Pseudovibrio sp. M1P-2-3: one gene and its partner. Each later gene encodes a partner of the first gene's protein in a complex. Links are inferred from orthologs where the notes say so. Each region holds a gene or a part of one and is shown in the gene's direction. Other genes may lie near its edges.

Region 1 (7,422 bases):
CGGCCATTGATGCGGATGGCGGCCTGCTCGACTTCGATTTTCGCGAAGTGAAAGTTGCGCAAGCCATTATTGAAAATGCACGTCAGGTTATTCTGGTGGCAGATTCAACAAAGTTCGACCGCACAGCCCCTGTTCGCATTGGTCATATCCGGCAGATTGATTATCTGGTTCTGGACGAGCTGGAACGTAAGGACTTCAGGAAGCTTCTAAAGGAGCATGAAGTACGCCTGATCGAAGCCATGAAGATGGATGTGAATGAGGCCTGATGAAAAGTTGGGGGAGGGATTAGTGCCCTCCCGCCTTTCTCAGGTTCGATATGCGCTCCACCAGTGAAATCTGCTCTGTGGGCGATTTATCCAGCTTGGAAGAGGAGGCGGTTTTAGCCGTGTCCAGTTCTTCGACAAGCTGGTTCAGACGGGGTGGCAGCTCTGTGCTCTCATCAAGAATATGGGCTGCAAGCTTTGCCGCCACCTGCTGCAGTTCTTCGCGCAAGGCTTGGTGCTCGGAACCGGTCGAGCCTTCCTCTGAAAAACTGGATATCTTTCGAGTAAGGTCATCAAGAAGTGCCTGCATTTCGGCACCCGATTCATTTTGATGATCATTATCTATATTTTTATGTGACATAAAGACTTGCTGCTTGAAAGCTTCTGGTTGTTCTTGCGCGGGTGCATGGCCTTGAGGCTGCTCCGCGTGGGAGATCTGTTGCCGGAGTTGGTCCCGCTCTTCCTGAATTGCCGAGTATTTGTCCTTGAGCCGGTTAAAGGCTTCTGACGCCTTTTCCACGGCCTCTTCCGGTGAGGTGGGGGAGTAAATGCGATGGGATTCAGAGGAAATTTCCTCAACTTCTTTGGAGATAGCCGAAGCCAAAGCTGCCAGCGCGCTTTCCTGTGTTTCAGGTTCGGCAGGCATCGGCTGCTCCGAGCGCAACTGAATGACCTGAGCACTTCCCGCTTCCGCATCAATTGCAGAAAAATCCAGATCCGCCGCCCCCTCAGCTTTCTTGCGTTTACGCAAGAGCTTGAGCCCGCCCTTTTTCTTGGCCAGTGCCAGATCGTTCCTAAGGGAGCGTATTTCCTCGGTTTGGGCAAGGCTCTGGGCCTCGCTTACATTTAAAGCGGCGCGGGTTTTTGTCAGCCGCTCATGGGCGACATCCAGTGAGGCTTCCAGTTGTCGCCGTTCTATGGCGAACTGGGCTCTCATATGGTCCCTTGCCATAGAGTTTCTCGCGTAACTGACGGGATTGGATGCTTCGATCGCTTTCTTGGTCAAGCGTACAGCTCGTGCCCAGAAGAGCGGAAGAAGCGCCAGATACAATAAAGAGGCGGTAAGAACGCCTAGTCCTATATAGAGCGCTTTTTCAATCACACAGAATGCCCAGTTCTTCTGGTTGGTGGATGGTTCAAGGTGCAGTGTAGCGCTAAAAAGCAACTGCTCCCCTAAACAATCACTAGAATTTAAATCTATCGTAAAGGCAAATCAATCAGAAGGGGTTCCATGTAGGTGTACGGGTGAATTTCAGGTAACCCATATTCACACCAAGGCGGGCGCCAACACCGGCACGCACCGGCACAACAACCACATTGCTGTTGGAAAGGGCCTGCATTCCAAAGCCGCCAACCATGTAAGCAGAACCTTTGGCTCCCACGTAGCGCTTGAACATGCTGTCCACGTTGGGCAGGTTATAAACCAGCATCATCACACGGCTGCCATTGCCGCCCATGTCCCAGCCGATGGATGGGCCTTGCCAGAAAATTGTGTGGGTTCCTGCATTGCGCGTAAACAACTGGCCTTCGCCGTAGCTGGCACCTGCAAAAAAGGCAGCTGAGCCTTCTTCGCCCAGAATGTACCCGTTTGGCTCGCCATATTTCTGGACGGCCTTTTCAACCACTTTCGCCAAACCGGAAGAGATGGACCCGAAAAAGTGGTGTCCAGCTTCTACAATATCATTCTCGCTATAAGTGCGCTGGTCTGTTGCCTGTTGCGCAGATGCGGTGGAAACGGTTGTGGCAACCATCGCCAGCACCATCAAGAAGGCTGCCAAGTATCCAGTCGTGTGTCTGGGGCTGTATTTCATAATGTCGACCCTCAAAATAATTATCACTCAAATCAGTAGAAATGGACTGAATGTCTTCAGAGCGAGCCCATTCCCGTTAGAAAGTGATTCGAGTTTTAAATCTGATTTATGGTAATATATGCGGCTCTTGCCCCTTATTTCTCATAAATTCAAATGTTTCCTGTGTATTTTGAGGTTTTCTGTGAATTTACAGGTGATCTCTCAGGGGGTGCGCAAGGGAACTCGCTGAATTAAGGGGGACATGAATCGTGGGCTGATATCTCTTTGTGGTTTCAATAGGGGTTCGCCACACCAATAAATTCTTTACAATTGGTTAACAGGCCTTGGCATTCGCCCCCAGCTTATGTAACCCTGCATTGTGGTTAATGAATCGTTTACATGCCTTTAAAACAGGTATCATGGGGCAAAAATGGCTGTTTTAGAAGAACTCTCCTCCCTGGATCTCACTGCATTGGTTGCCAGTCGTGTGTGTCACGACATCATCAGCCCTGTTGGGGCCATCACCAATGGCCTTGAGGTCCTCGATGAGGAGGGCAACGAAGATATGGCCGACTTTGCAATGGATCTTATCCGCAAGTCGGCACGGCAAGCCTCTGCTAAACTGCAATTTGCCCGCCTTGCATTCGGGGCCGCAGGGTCAGCTGGTTCCGAAATTGACTTGGGAGACGCCCATGCAGTTGCCGCAGGTTTCATGGAAAACGAAAAGGCGGAGCTGGACTGGCAGCTGGAACGGATTCTTCTGCCAAAAAATCAGGTAAAACTTCTTTTAAATCTGTTGCTAACTATTAACCAATGCGTTCCTCGGGGCGGTGTCATTACGGTCACCAGTGAGGGTTTGAACGGCCAAAGGATGTTCAAACTGGTCGCAAAGGGGAAAAATGCAAGGGTCGCACAAGTGATTTCCAGTGTACTTTCCGGTGATGCTCCAGAAAGGATTGATGCGCATTCAGTTCAGCCTATCTATACGCGTTTGCTTGCGAAAGAAGAGGGCTTGAGGCTGGAGCTTACCGAAAAGTCTGATGAAATAACTTGCATCGCGCATCCAATCCCGACTTTATAGTGGGCATTATTAACAGTTCTTCAATGTATATTAACTGTTTCACTTAAAAATCATGTCAAAATTATCAAGAGTCGGTCCTTGGTGATTCAGGGCAAGTATTAAGTGTAAGCAGGTGTGACGAATGGACGATCTTCTCAGAGAGTTTCTCACTGAGACTAATGAAAGTCTCGATGTTGTTGATGTTGAACTGGTCAAATTCGAGCAAGATCCCAACAATGCGAGTATTCTGGATAATATTTTTCGCTTGGTTCACACCATTAAGGGAACCTGCGGATTCCTTGGCCTGCCTCGTCTGGAAGCCATTGCGCATGCTGCGGAAACCCTTATGGGGAAATTCCGAGATGGGGTGCCGGTTACGCCTGAGGCTGTCTCGCTTATCTTGAATTCGATTGACCGCATTAAAGATATTCTCACAGATCTTGAAATGGCCGAGGGTGTTGAACCTGAAGGGACAGACAACGATCTGATCAGTGAGTTGGAGCGTCTTTCTCTTTCCGCCGAAATGGGAGGAGAGCTGGATCAAGGGTTTGACGAGGACGAAGATCCTCTTCTCGTGCAAACACTGGAGCGACCTCTTCGTCCCGGTGAAGTGTCCTTGGATGAGCTGGAGCGCGCCTTTCAGGAAGCTGACGTGGAAATTGAGCTGCCAAGTGAAGAGGAGCCTGAAGAAGAAACAGCTTTAGCCCCGGCAGAGCAAACACCAGCAGAGCCAGAGAAGGCCGCAGCCCCTGCCCAAGCGAAAAAGCCGAATGGCAAGGGTGGCCAAAGCGTTTCCAACCAGTCGATTCGCGTTGCTGTTGAGACTCTTGAAAACCTTATGACAATGGTTTCAGAGCTGGTTCTTACCCGTAACCAGCTTCTGGAAATCGTTCGCCGTCATGAGGACAGTGAATTCAAGGTGCCTTTGCAGCGTCTTTCCAATGTGACGGCCGAGCTGCAGGAAGGGGTTATGAAAACCCGCATGCAGCCCATTGGCAACGCATGGCAGAAGCTGCCGCGCATTGTGCGCGATCTCTCGCAGGAACTGAACAAGCCGATCGATCTTGACATGATTGGCGCTGACACCGAGCTGGACAGGCAAGTGCTTGAGCTGATCAAGGATCCGCTCACCCACATGATCCGCAACTCTGCGGACCACGGTCTGGAAGGGCCGGATGAGCGTGTTGCCGCCGGTAAACCGGCCAAGGGCACAATCACTCTTTCCGCATATCATGAAGGTGGCCATATCCTGATCGAGGTCAAGGATAACGGGCGCGGCCTGAACCTTGAGAGGATCAAGGAAAAAGCGCTGGGCAACGGCCTGACCACCGAGGCTGAACTGGACAAGATGTCTGATCACCAGATCTTCAAGTTCATTTTTGCCGCTGGCTTCTCCACCGCGCAGTCCGTCACCAGTGTGTCCGGTCGCGGCGTTGGAATGGATGTTGTGCGCAACAATGTGGAGCAGATCGGCGGGTCTGTGGATGTTCGCTCCATTCAGGGCAAGGGGTCTACATTTATCATCAAGATTCCGCTGACCCTTGCCATTGTATCCACCTTGATTGTGGAGAGTGGCGGCGACCGCTTCGCCATTCCGCAAATGTCTGTGGTGGAACTTGTGCGGGTTCAGTCCAATTCCGAGCACAAAATCGAGCGGATCAAGGATCGCTCTGTCTTGCGCCTGCGTAACAAGCTGTTGCCACTGGTGCACATGTCTCAGCTTCTGGGCGTAAAAGCCGAAGAGGACTTTGACGAAGAGCATGGCTTTATTGTTGTCATGCAGGTGGGTGCCCAGACCTTTGGTGTGGTTGTGGACGCAGTGTTCCATACAGAGGAAATCGTGGTCAAACCCATGTCCTCCATGCTGCGTAATCTGACCATGTTCTCGGGCAATACCATTTTGGGTGACGGGGCGGTGATCATGATTATCGACCCGAACGGCGTTGCAGCCGCAATGGCCAGCCATGGCTCCAGCTCTATGGTTGAAGAGAGTGTTGCAGAGGATGATATCACGGCTCAGGATATGGATGCGCCAATGTCGCTTCTCCTGTTCCGTGCCGGAACTGCAGAACCAAAAGCGGTTCCTCTGTCTCTTGTTACACGTCTGGAAGAGTTCGAAGTCTCGAAAATCGAACGCTCCAACTATCGCGATCTTGTCCAGTATCGTGGCTCGCTCATGCCACTTGTTTACATCGACGAGAAATTGCAGCGCAAAGAAGAGGGCACCCAGTCCATGCTGGTGTTCTCCGACCTCGGCCGCTCCATGGGCTTGGTTGTCGATGAAATCGTGGACATCGTGGAAGACCGGATGCAGATTGAAGTGGCTTCTGAAACGCCGGGAGTTCTTGGCTCTGCCATCATCAAGGGCAAGGCAACGGAAATTGTCGATCTGGGACACTTCCTGCCACTGGCGTTTGATGACTGGTTTGCGCGCAAGGAAATTCACGAGGCGGAAGCCTCCCGTGATCTCCTGTTCATTGATGACAGTGCCTTCTTCCGCAACATGCTGACCCCTGTTCTTAAAGCCGCCGGTTACAAGGTAACCGTATGCGAGAATGCAGCAGCCGCGTTTGAAGTGCTGGAGAAGGGAGCCACCTTCGGGGCCATCGTGACCGATATCGAAATGCCGGAGATCAGCGGCTTCGAGCTTTGCGAAACTTTGCGCCGTGATAACCGGTTCCGCAACCTTCCAATCATTGCCCTGTCAGCCGTTGTGACGCCGTCTTCCATCGAGAAGGGTAGAAAAGCGGGCTTTGACGATTATGTGGCCAAGTTTGACAGACCGGGACTGATTGCTTCCCTGAAAGACGTGTTAACCGGAGAAATCGAGGTGGCAGCATGAGTAATGGGCATGCAATAGGCGCTGGTGAAACAGTGCAGGGCTCAGGCGAAACTGTGCAGTTTGTGACTGTGGTTATTGGCGGGCAGCTGTTTGGTATACCGATCGCGCAGGTTCATGACGTATTTGTACCGGAAAAGGTCACCCGTGTGCCTTTGGCACCGCCAGAGGTGGAAGGGGTCCTGAACCTACGTGGCCGTGTTGTGACCGCAATCAACATGCGCCGACGGTTGAATTTGGAACCGTTGGCCAATGAAGAAGGCATGATGGCTGTTGGCATCGAGTACAAAGGTGAATCCTTTGGTCTCGTTATTGACTCCGTAGGTGAGGTCCTCAGTCTTGCAAAGCAGGAAATGGAAGAAAACCCCTCCAACCTCGATGCGCATTGGGCGGAAATTTCAGGCGGTGTACACCGTCTTTCCGGCCAGCTCATGGTGGTGTTGGATGTGGACAGACTTCTCACCTCGTTGATCGAGCCAAAAGCCGCCTAATTGAAGCATCATCCTACTTAGTAAGAGTATATCTAGATGAAACATTGCCTTGTTGTTGATGATTCAAACGTCATAAGAAAAGTGGCGAAACGAATTCTCGAGGACCTGAATTTTACCACCTCCGAGGCCGCAGATGGTCAAAAGGCGCTGGATCTTTGCAAGGAGAGTATGCCTGATGCCATTCTTCTGGACTGGAATATGCCGGTTATGGACGGGTTGGAATTCCTGACAAAGTTGCGTGAAGAGGACGGGGGCGATGATCCCATCGTCGTGTTCTGCACCACGGAAAATGATGTGGCCCACATTACCAAGGCCATTCGTGCCGGTGCCAACGAATATATCATGAAACCTTTTGACCGTGAGATTATAGAAGCCAAGTTCCAGGAAGTTGGTCTGGTTTAAGTGGGAATAGGCTAACGAGTAATGCTTGGCACACAAAGAAAAACGATAAATTCCGGTGCCTCTGCTGATGCTTCAATCAAGGTTATGATTGTTGACGATTCCGCCGTCATCAGGGGATTGATCAGCAGATGGATTCAGGAAGATCCGGATATGCAGGTGGTTGCCACCCATCGAAATGGCAAATTGGCAACCGATGATATCGAAAAAAGTGATCCGGATGTGGTCATTCTGGATATTGAAATGCCGGTGATGGACGGGCTGACAGCTCTTCCTCTTATCCTTGCCAAGAAAAGGGGCCTCACCGTTATCATGGCCTCCACGCTGACCCGCCGCAACGCAGAAGTCAGCATGCGGGCGCTGTCTTTGGGGGCAACCGATTATGTGGCAAAGCCGGAAAGCTCCAGTCAGGCGGCCTCTTCTTTGGATTTTCGCCGCGAGCTTTTGCAAAAGGTCCGCTCACTTGGAGCACGCAAGCTCAGGCGTGCATCATTAAGGGCTTCGAGCCTGCCGCAACGGCGCATGAGAGCGGAGACAACAGGTCTTCGCCCCTCGGCTGCACCTCAGAATTCCTACCGCC
Region 2 (6,908 bases), 410 kb from region 1 along the record:
TTTCCCACTTCTGGGCAAGCTCATTGTTTTTCCAGTTTTCAGGAATAACAGCAAACTGTTCCAGATGAACGGACTGGCTATCCTTGCCATTGCGATATGTCCAGCACTCTTCAGATGAGAATGGCAGGATAGGGGCGAGCCATGTGACCAAATGACGGAACAGCTGGTCAATCACATAAAGGCTTGCTTTACGTTTCACAGAAGACTGAGGGTCACAGTAAAGAGCGTCTTTTCTTACATCGAAGTAGAAAGCCGACAGCTCAACGGTCATGAAGTTGAACAAGGTGGAGAAGATTTTCCTGAAGTCGAATGAGCTGTAAGCTGCACGAACAACTTCATCCAGCTCTGACAGGCGATGCAGCATGAGCTGTTCCAGCTCAGGCATGTCTTCAAGAGCAATCTCTTCACCTTTGTAATGGCCCAGAGCTCCAAGCATGAAGCGCAAAGTATTACGCAGTTTGCGATACGCATCTACGTTAGTCTTGATAATTTCTGGCCCAATGCGCTGGTCGTCAAGGTAATCAACGGACCCAACCCATAGGCGTAGAATATCCGCACCATACTGCTTGATGATATCTTGCGGAGCTACGGTGTTGCCCAGAGACTTTGACATCTTGCGGCCATGCTCGTCCATGGTAAAGCCATGGGTTACAACAGCATCGTATGGGGCGTGGCCACGCGTGCCACAACTCTCCAAAAGGGAAGAGTGGAACCAGCCGCGGTGTTGGTCTGTACCTTCAAGGTAAAGAACGTAATCATCTCCGCCGATACCCTTACGCTTGGGAGACAGTTCTTCGCGAGTTTCCAGACAAAACGCGTGTGTTGTGCCTGAATCAAACCATACGTCGAGAATGTCATCAACTTTCTCGAAGTCTTCAGCCTTGTAGGCTTCTCCTAGGAAACGCTGTGTAGCACCGTCTTCAAACCACGCGTCGGCCCCTTCATTGGTGAAAGCTTCAACTATGCGGTCGTTGACAGCGTCGTCAATCAATACCTCTCCGCTTTCCTTATTGACGAAAATGGAGATGGGCACACCCCACGCACGCTGGCGGGAAAGAACCCAGTCAGGACGTGATTCGATCATGTTATTGATGCGGTTCTGACCGGAGGCGGGAACAAAGCGGGTTTCTGAAATTGCTTTGAGAGCTCGCCCGCGCAGTGTGTCCTTTTGAGCTTCTTGGGAAAGCTCTTTATCCATGTAGACAAACCACTGCGGAGTATTGCGGAAAATCAGTGGAGCTTTGGAGCGCCAGGAGTGCGGGTAAGAGTGTTTGATTCTAGCCCGCGCAATAAGGGAACCAACTTCATTCAGCTTTTCTATAACAGCTTTGTTGGTTGATCCGTCTTTGCCTTTACGGTCCAGAATGTATTTTCCTTCAAACAAAGGCACATGCGGGTAGTAAGCCCCGTCTTCCTGAACGGTCAAAGGCACTTGTTCCGTACCGGCCTTTTTAAAGGCTTCACGATTGTCTAGAAACATTTGGAAGTCTTCTGCACCGTGACCGGGGGCAGTGTGCACAAAACCTGTACCTGCATCCTCCGTTACATGCTCACCGGAAAGCATTGGAACGAAGAAGTCGTAGTACCCATTTGCTTCGGCTGCGCCACGGAATGGGTGAGCGCAATATTCGATTTTGGAAGGATCGACATCAGCAACCTTTTCAAAGGCATCAACACGTGCTGATTTAAAGACACTCTCGGCCAGAGCGTGTGCCAGGATAATTTCTTCTCCAACCTTTATCCAATTGTCGTCAGCTGCCTGTGTAACTTTATAGAGCCCATATCCAATGGTATTAGAGAACGAAATTGCACGGTTTGCGGGAATCGTCCAAGGAGTTGTAGTCCAGATAACGACATTCTTGCCAACAAGAGCTTCGTCGCCTGTGAGAACAGGGAACTTGACCCAAATGGCGTGGGACTCGTGATCTTCGTATTCGACTTCTGCTTCGGCAAGAGCGGTTTTTTCAACGATGGACCACATGACTGGCTTGGAACCGCGATACAGCTGGCCAGAACTGGCAAACTTCATCAGTTCTTTGGCAATGATCGCTTCACTGTCATAGTTCATAGTGAGGTATGGATTGCTCCAATCACCCTCAATGCCTAGACGCTTGAATTCTTCTTTTTGAACATCAATCCACTTGCCTGCAAAGTCACGGCACTCTCGGCGGAATTCATTGACCGGAACAGCGTCTTTATTTTTGCCTTTTTTACGGTACTGCTCTTCAATTTTCCATTCGATGGGCAGCCCATGACAATCCCAACCCGGCACATAATGGGCATTGTAGCCCTGCATCTGCATGGAGCGGTTGATGATGTCCTTCAGGACTTTGTTCAATGCATGACCAATATGGATATTACCGTTTGCATAGGGGGGGCCATCGTGAAGGATAAACTTTGGCTTACCAGCAGCCTGTTCCCGCAGCTGTTTAAAAAGGTTTTCCTCTTTCCAGCGCTCAAGGATTTTAGGCTCATTCTTAGGAAGGCCGGCCCGCATTGGAAAGTCAGTCTTTGGCAGATTGAGCGTCTCGGAGTAATCTCTGGTCGCACTCTCAGTCATAATTATATCCGGTAAGTCAGAGGCAATGTTGCCGTAAATCTAGGAATTGCAGTGCTTGAGTATAAAAAGCACGTATGAAACAGGGTTTTAGCTTTAAGGGCTAAAGCAAGGTCCCGGTCCTTCGGGGCGCACACTAAAGGGCGCCTCAGCCGAAGGCCGGGCCAATAATTCGCGCTGCCACTTTTCCAAAAGTCACTGGCGATTTGTGCCCTGCCAAGCTGCTTTGGTGCAAATAGCTGCAAGGAATGTCCACTACACAAAACATGGAGATGCTTTTAGCAGCGCTTTCACAGGGAATAAAGAGGAGTGAATGATAAACTGCAAATTTATATGCCTGCGGGTTAAAGGGCCTGGAGCTGATGTGTTTTCTTTTGGGTGGAATGCCTAGAGAGCTCTGTCCAGATCAGAAAGAGGCTGAACAGAGGCAATAATTGCCCGCGATTCAGCGCTGTCCTGATCCATTTGAGCAATAAGCGCTTCCACACTATCGAACTTTAATTCGGAGCGAATGAAGCCAAGTATGAAAACCTGTAGTTCTTTGTCGTAGAGGTCCCCAGAAAAATTAAAGAGGTGAACTTCGAGAAGAGGGGCGCCATTGTCGAATGTTGGACGGCTTCCAAAGCTGGCGACGCCGTCCTGGAGTTTTCCATCCACCATAACTCTCACAGCATAAATGCCGTATTTCAAGATACAGTTGTCAGCCAGTTTCAGATTTGCGGTGGGGTAGCCGAGGTCACGTCCACGTTTTTCTCCGTGCTGAACAGTAGCTTCCACGAAGAAACGGTAACCAAGCAAGCCGTTTGCCAACGCTATGTCGCCATCGGCTAAAGCTGTGCGTATACGGCTGGAGGAGATAACGTCTTGCCCCTCATCTTTTTCAGCGCCAACAATTGTCACATGAAAGTCGTTGGCTTTTCCAGCAGCTTTGAGGAATTTTGGTGTTCCCTTTCGCTGTCTTCCAAAATGAAAATCATAGCCAGTGATGCTTTGTGTAATGCCAAGCTTGTCAACCAAGATGTCTTCGACAAAACTTTCAGCGGACATTCCAGCAAAGTCTTTGTTGAATGGAATTTGAATAACACCGTCGAGGCCTGCTGCCTGTAATATTTCGGCTTTTGCATGAGCGGGTGTTAAGCGAAAGACAGGTGCATCTGGTTTGAAAAATGTCCGAGGATGAGGTTCGAATGTCATTGCCAGAGCTGGAACACCTTGCTTTTTCGCCTCTTGCAAGGTGAGATCAAGAACTGCTCTATGGCCTCGGTGTACGCCATCAAAATTTCCTATGGCTACAACTCCTCCGCGCAGATGCTCTGGCACCGCGGAAAGATCTGTTAGAACAGTAAAAGGTTTGGCCTGCGCTGGGTTCTCATTCATAAACTACGTGTTCCAGTTTCCTGATCCGACTGCTGTCTCCGAGTAAAAAGACGAAGTCTATACAACATATCTGTTGCAAAGTGGCAAAGTGTAAATCAGTGGGGTGAGCCGATATCAAAGTTTTAAACAGGGACGTCCAGCTCGCTACGTGTTGGAACTTTTACAATAGCCTCGCCTTTAAGGACGATTTTATCATCGACAGAACATGTGCATTTAAGCAGGGCTCGGCATTTTTCTGGGATAAGCTCCCCGACTTCGACGCGAACCAGAACATCATCACCAATAAAAACTGGGGCCATAAATTTAAGAGTTTGGGATAGATATATAGCGCCAGGACCCGGCAGGCGTGTTCCCAAAACTGCAGAGATCAGACTAGCGGTGTAAAGGCCGTGAGCTATACGGCTTTTAAAGGGTGTTTTTGCAGCAAAATGCTCGGAGAGGTGAATAGGGTTTCTGTCGCCCGATATTTCAGCAAAGCCGACAATATCTTGGGAACTAACAGATTTTTTTAGCTCCTCCACCATGCCCACTTTTAGGTCTTCAAATGATAAAGCGCGTAGCGTAAGCATTCCCAATTCCTATTTACTAGAGACAAATAGTTGTAATTCTAGGACTGTCAATCTATCAAATAAATGGGGTAAAAGACAATTGAACCCTTAGCCTAGCTGATAAAGTTGGTAAAATTAACCTAACATTCAATCATAGATGTTAATTTTGCTATATGTGTGGGGTCAGGTGAGCTGCAACTGATTCTCTTTACGAGAGTTTCTATCACCCTTTAAGACCAGTCGTTTTGCCTTAAGAGCTCTGTAATATGGGCTCCAGTGGAAGTATGGAGTATTACATGGCCGTTGATCTTCAGATGCCTATTTTGGTTGTCGATGATTATAAGACCATGATTCGAATCATTCGTAACTTGTTGAAGCAACTTGGCTTTAACGATATCGATGATGCGGCAGATGGACAAGAAGCCTTCGAAAAAATGAAGCAGCGCCGCTATGGGCTGGTTATTTCGGATTGGAACATGGAGCCTGTGACAGGCTATGAACTTTTGAAACAAGTTCGCCAGGAACCAGCGCTTTGTAAAACACCGTTCATCATGGTGACCGCTGAATCAAAAACTGAAAATGTGATCGCAGCGAAAAAAGCTGGCGTTAACAATTACATTGTGAAGCCATTTAACGCTCAAACCCTAAAAGGGAAAATTGAGGCGGTTTTCGCGAGTTAAAACTCTCCCCCAATCGAGGATCGTATACAGTTTAATTAGGGCACAGCCGTGCCCTACAGGCTTTGAGGGGGAGGGGGCTGTCTTGAGGATTTAGTCTTCAAGAAGGGTGCTAGACCTCTGTATTCACCTAAAAAGTCGCTTGATGGAATGCAAAATGGCGATTGTTGAAAATTTGGACGTTAAAAGCGTTATCGAGTTTCTTGAGGAAAACAAGACTCGTACAACAGAAATTACACTCAATGATGTGATGCGTCTGGCTGAAGTGATGGCTGGGTCTATGACTGACGCGGTTATACAAGTGCAGCCTAATTTTACCGAAGAGCTTATGGCTATCGGTGCCGAAATTGCGCGCATGAAAAGTGAGATTGCCAAGCTGCGCGTCGCAGAAATGAAAAGCAATCGTATTCCAGAGGCAGGCCGAGAGCTTGATGCAATTGTTTCTGCTACCGAGGAGGCGACAAACTCTATTATGGAGGCAGCAGAAGCTATTATGGCTGCTGACCCTGAAGAGAGCGAAGCTTATGTGGATACTGTAAATGCGCAGGTTATGGAGATTTTTCAGGCTTGTGCGTTTCAAGATATTACCGGTCAGCGCATTTCCCGTGTTGTACGCACTTTGAACTTTATCGATGAGAGAGTATCGACTTTCATTGAACATTTACGATTGAGTCAAGAAGTAAATGCGAGTGATGAAGTGGAAGAATCCGAGGAGGAAAAGCGCGCACGCGAGCTTATTCTGCACGGTCCCCAGCATGTTGGAGAAGGTGTCTCGCAAGGAGATATTGATGCGTTAATGGGATCCTCGGATCAAGCCGACATTGATAAGCTTTTTGGCTAAGCGACAAATGCAGGAAACGGTGCCTTACCAGTGAAGGCGCCGCATTACAGATTGAACTTCCAGGCCTTCCTGCTCCAATCTGATATGGAGCGACGGCATGAAATCCTTCTCTTCCACTTGCCATTCACTTGCATGAATTCCTCCACTTAGGAAGAGAGTTCCCAAACCTTTGGCATTGGCACCTTTGATATCGGTGAATAGCCCGTCCCCAATTGCCAAAATCCTGTTGGTAGGAAGCTTGGTATTGCTTAGGTTCTCAAGTTGCCTGAGTGCACTTTGATAAATTGGAGGATTGGGCTTCCCAGTCGTGAGAACTTGCCCGCCCATTTCATTGTAAAGCCGGGCTAAAGACCCCGCACACCAAACCAATTTGTCTCCATGTTCTGAAACAATATCGGGGTTTGCGCAAATCATGGTCAAGCCTAAGGAGATATACTCCGCAAATTGCTGTCGGTAGTGTTCTGGATTTTCATTTTCACGGTCCCTCAGCCCCGTACAAACTATCAAATCAGCTTGGTTGGCATCAGTGGAATTACATTCAATCTTTTCAAAGAAATTCTGATGACGGTGTGGTCCGATGTGAAAAATATTTGGAACATCTTTTTGGGAAAGTAGATCGCGGACAGTATCGCCGGATGTGATGATGGCGTCATATGCTTCTGTTGGTATTCCAAGCGAAGCAAGATGATGCGCGATTTGTTGTGCGCTACGCGGTGAATTTGTGATTAAGACGACGGGATTACCAAAGTTTTTCCGGTAATTGCAAAGGGCGTGGGCTGCATTGGGTATCGCTTGTTTTCCGTTATGAAGAACGCCCCAGACATCGCAAAGGATCCCTTGAAAATGAGGTGCTATTGCAGATAGGCCGTTGATTGCTCGGGCTTGCATCTTGACGTTATTCATAGGTG

Evidence for each region.
Region 2: the proteins of P6574_RS17070 (region 1) and P6574_RS15235 are in contact, whole or in part, in a solved structure (PDB 1A0O), measured with the Escherichia coli proteins. The link is inferred for Pseudovibrio sp. M1P-2-3 from one-to-one orthologs.

What each region holds. Positions count from the first base shown.
Region 1 is NZ_JARRCW010000001.1:3,890,042-3,897,463, reverse strand. The notes cover bases 2,869-6,155. They hold P6574_RS17070 (hybrid sensor histidine kinase/response regulator), read left to right. Parts: upstream 2,869-3,255; coding sequence 3,256-5,955; downstream 5,956-6,155. Other genes in these bases: P6574_RS17065 (chemotaxis protein CheW), read left to right, coding at 5,952-6,155; chpT (histidine phosphotransferase ChpT), read left to right, coding at 2,869-3,134. Outside these bases: P6574_RS17090 (DeoR/GlpR family DNA-binding transcription regulator), read left to right, coding at 1-266; P6574_RS17085 (coiled-coil domain-containing protein), read right to left, coding at 286-1,428; P6574_RS17080 (DUF1134 domain-containing protein), read right to left, coding at 1,481-2,074; more of chpT, read left to right, coding at 2,484-2,868; more of P6574_RS17065, read left to right, coding at 6,156-6,443; P6574_RS17060 (response regulator), read left to right, coding at 6,480-6,845; P6574_RS17055 (protein-glutamate methylesterase/protein-glutamine glutaminase), read left to right, coding at 6,867-7,422. UniProt on the Escherichia coli protein: Involved in the transmission of sensory signals from the chemoreceptors to the flagellar motors. CheA is autophosphorylated; it can transfer its phosphate group to either CheB or CheY.
Region 2 is NZ_JARRCW010000001.1:3,476,441-3,483,348, reverse strand. The notes cover bases 3,698-6,470. They hold P6574_RS15235 (response regulator), read left to right. Parts: upstream 3,698-4,778; coding sequence 4,779-5,162; downstream 5,163-6,470. Other genes in these bases: P6574_RS15225 (TIGR01459 family HAD-type hydrolase), read right to left, coding at 6,025-6,470; P6574_RS15230 (protein phosphatase CheZ), read left to right, coding at 5,317-6,000; P6574_RS15240 (MaoC family dehydratase), read right to left, coding at 4,057-4,503; P6574_RS15245 (bifunctional riboflavin kinase/FAD synthetase), read right to left, coding at 3,698-3,934. Also shown: ileS (isoleucine--tRNA ligase), read right to left, coding at 1-2,560; more of P6574_RS15245, read right to left, coding at 2,945-3,697; more of P6574_RS15225, read right to left, coding at 6,471-6,908. UniProt on the Escherichia coli protein: Involved in the transmission of sensory signals from the chemoreceptors to the flagellar motors.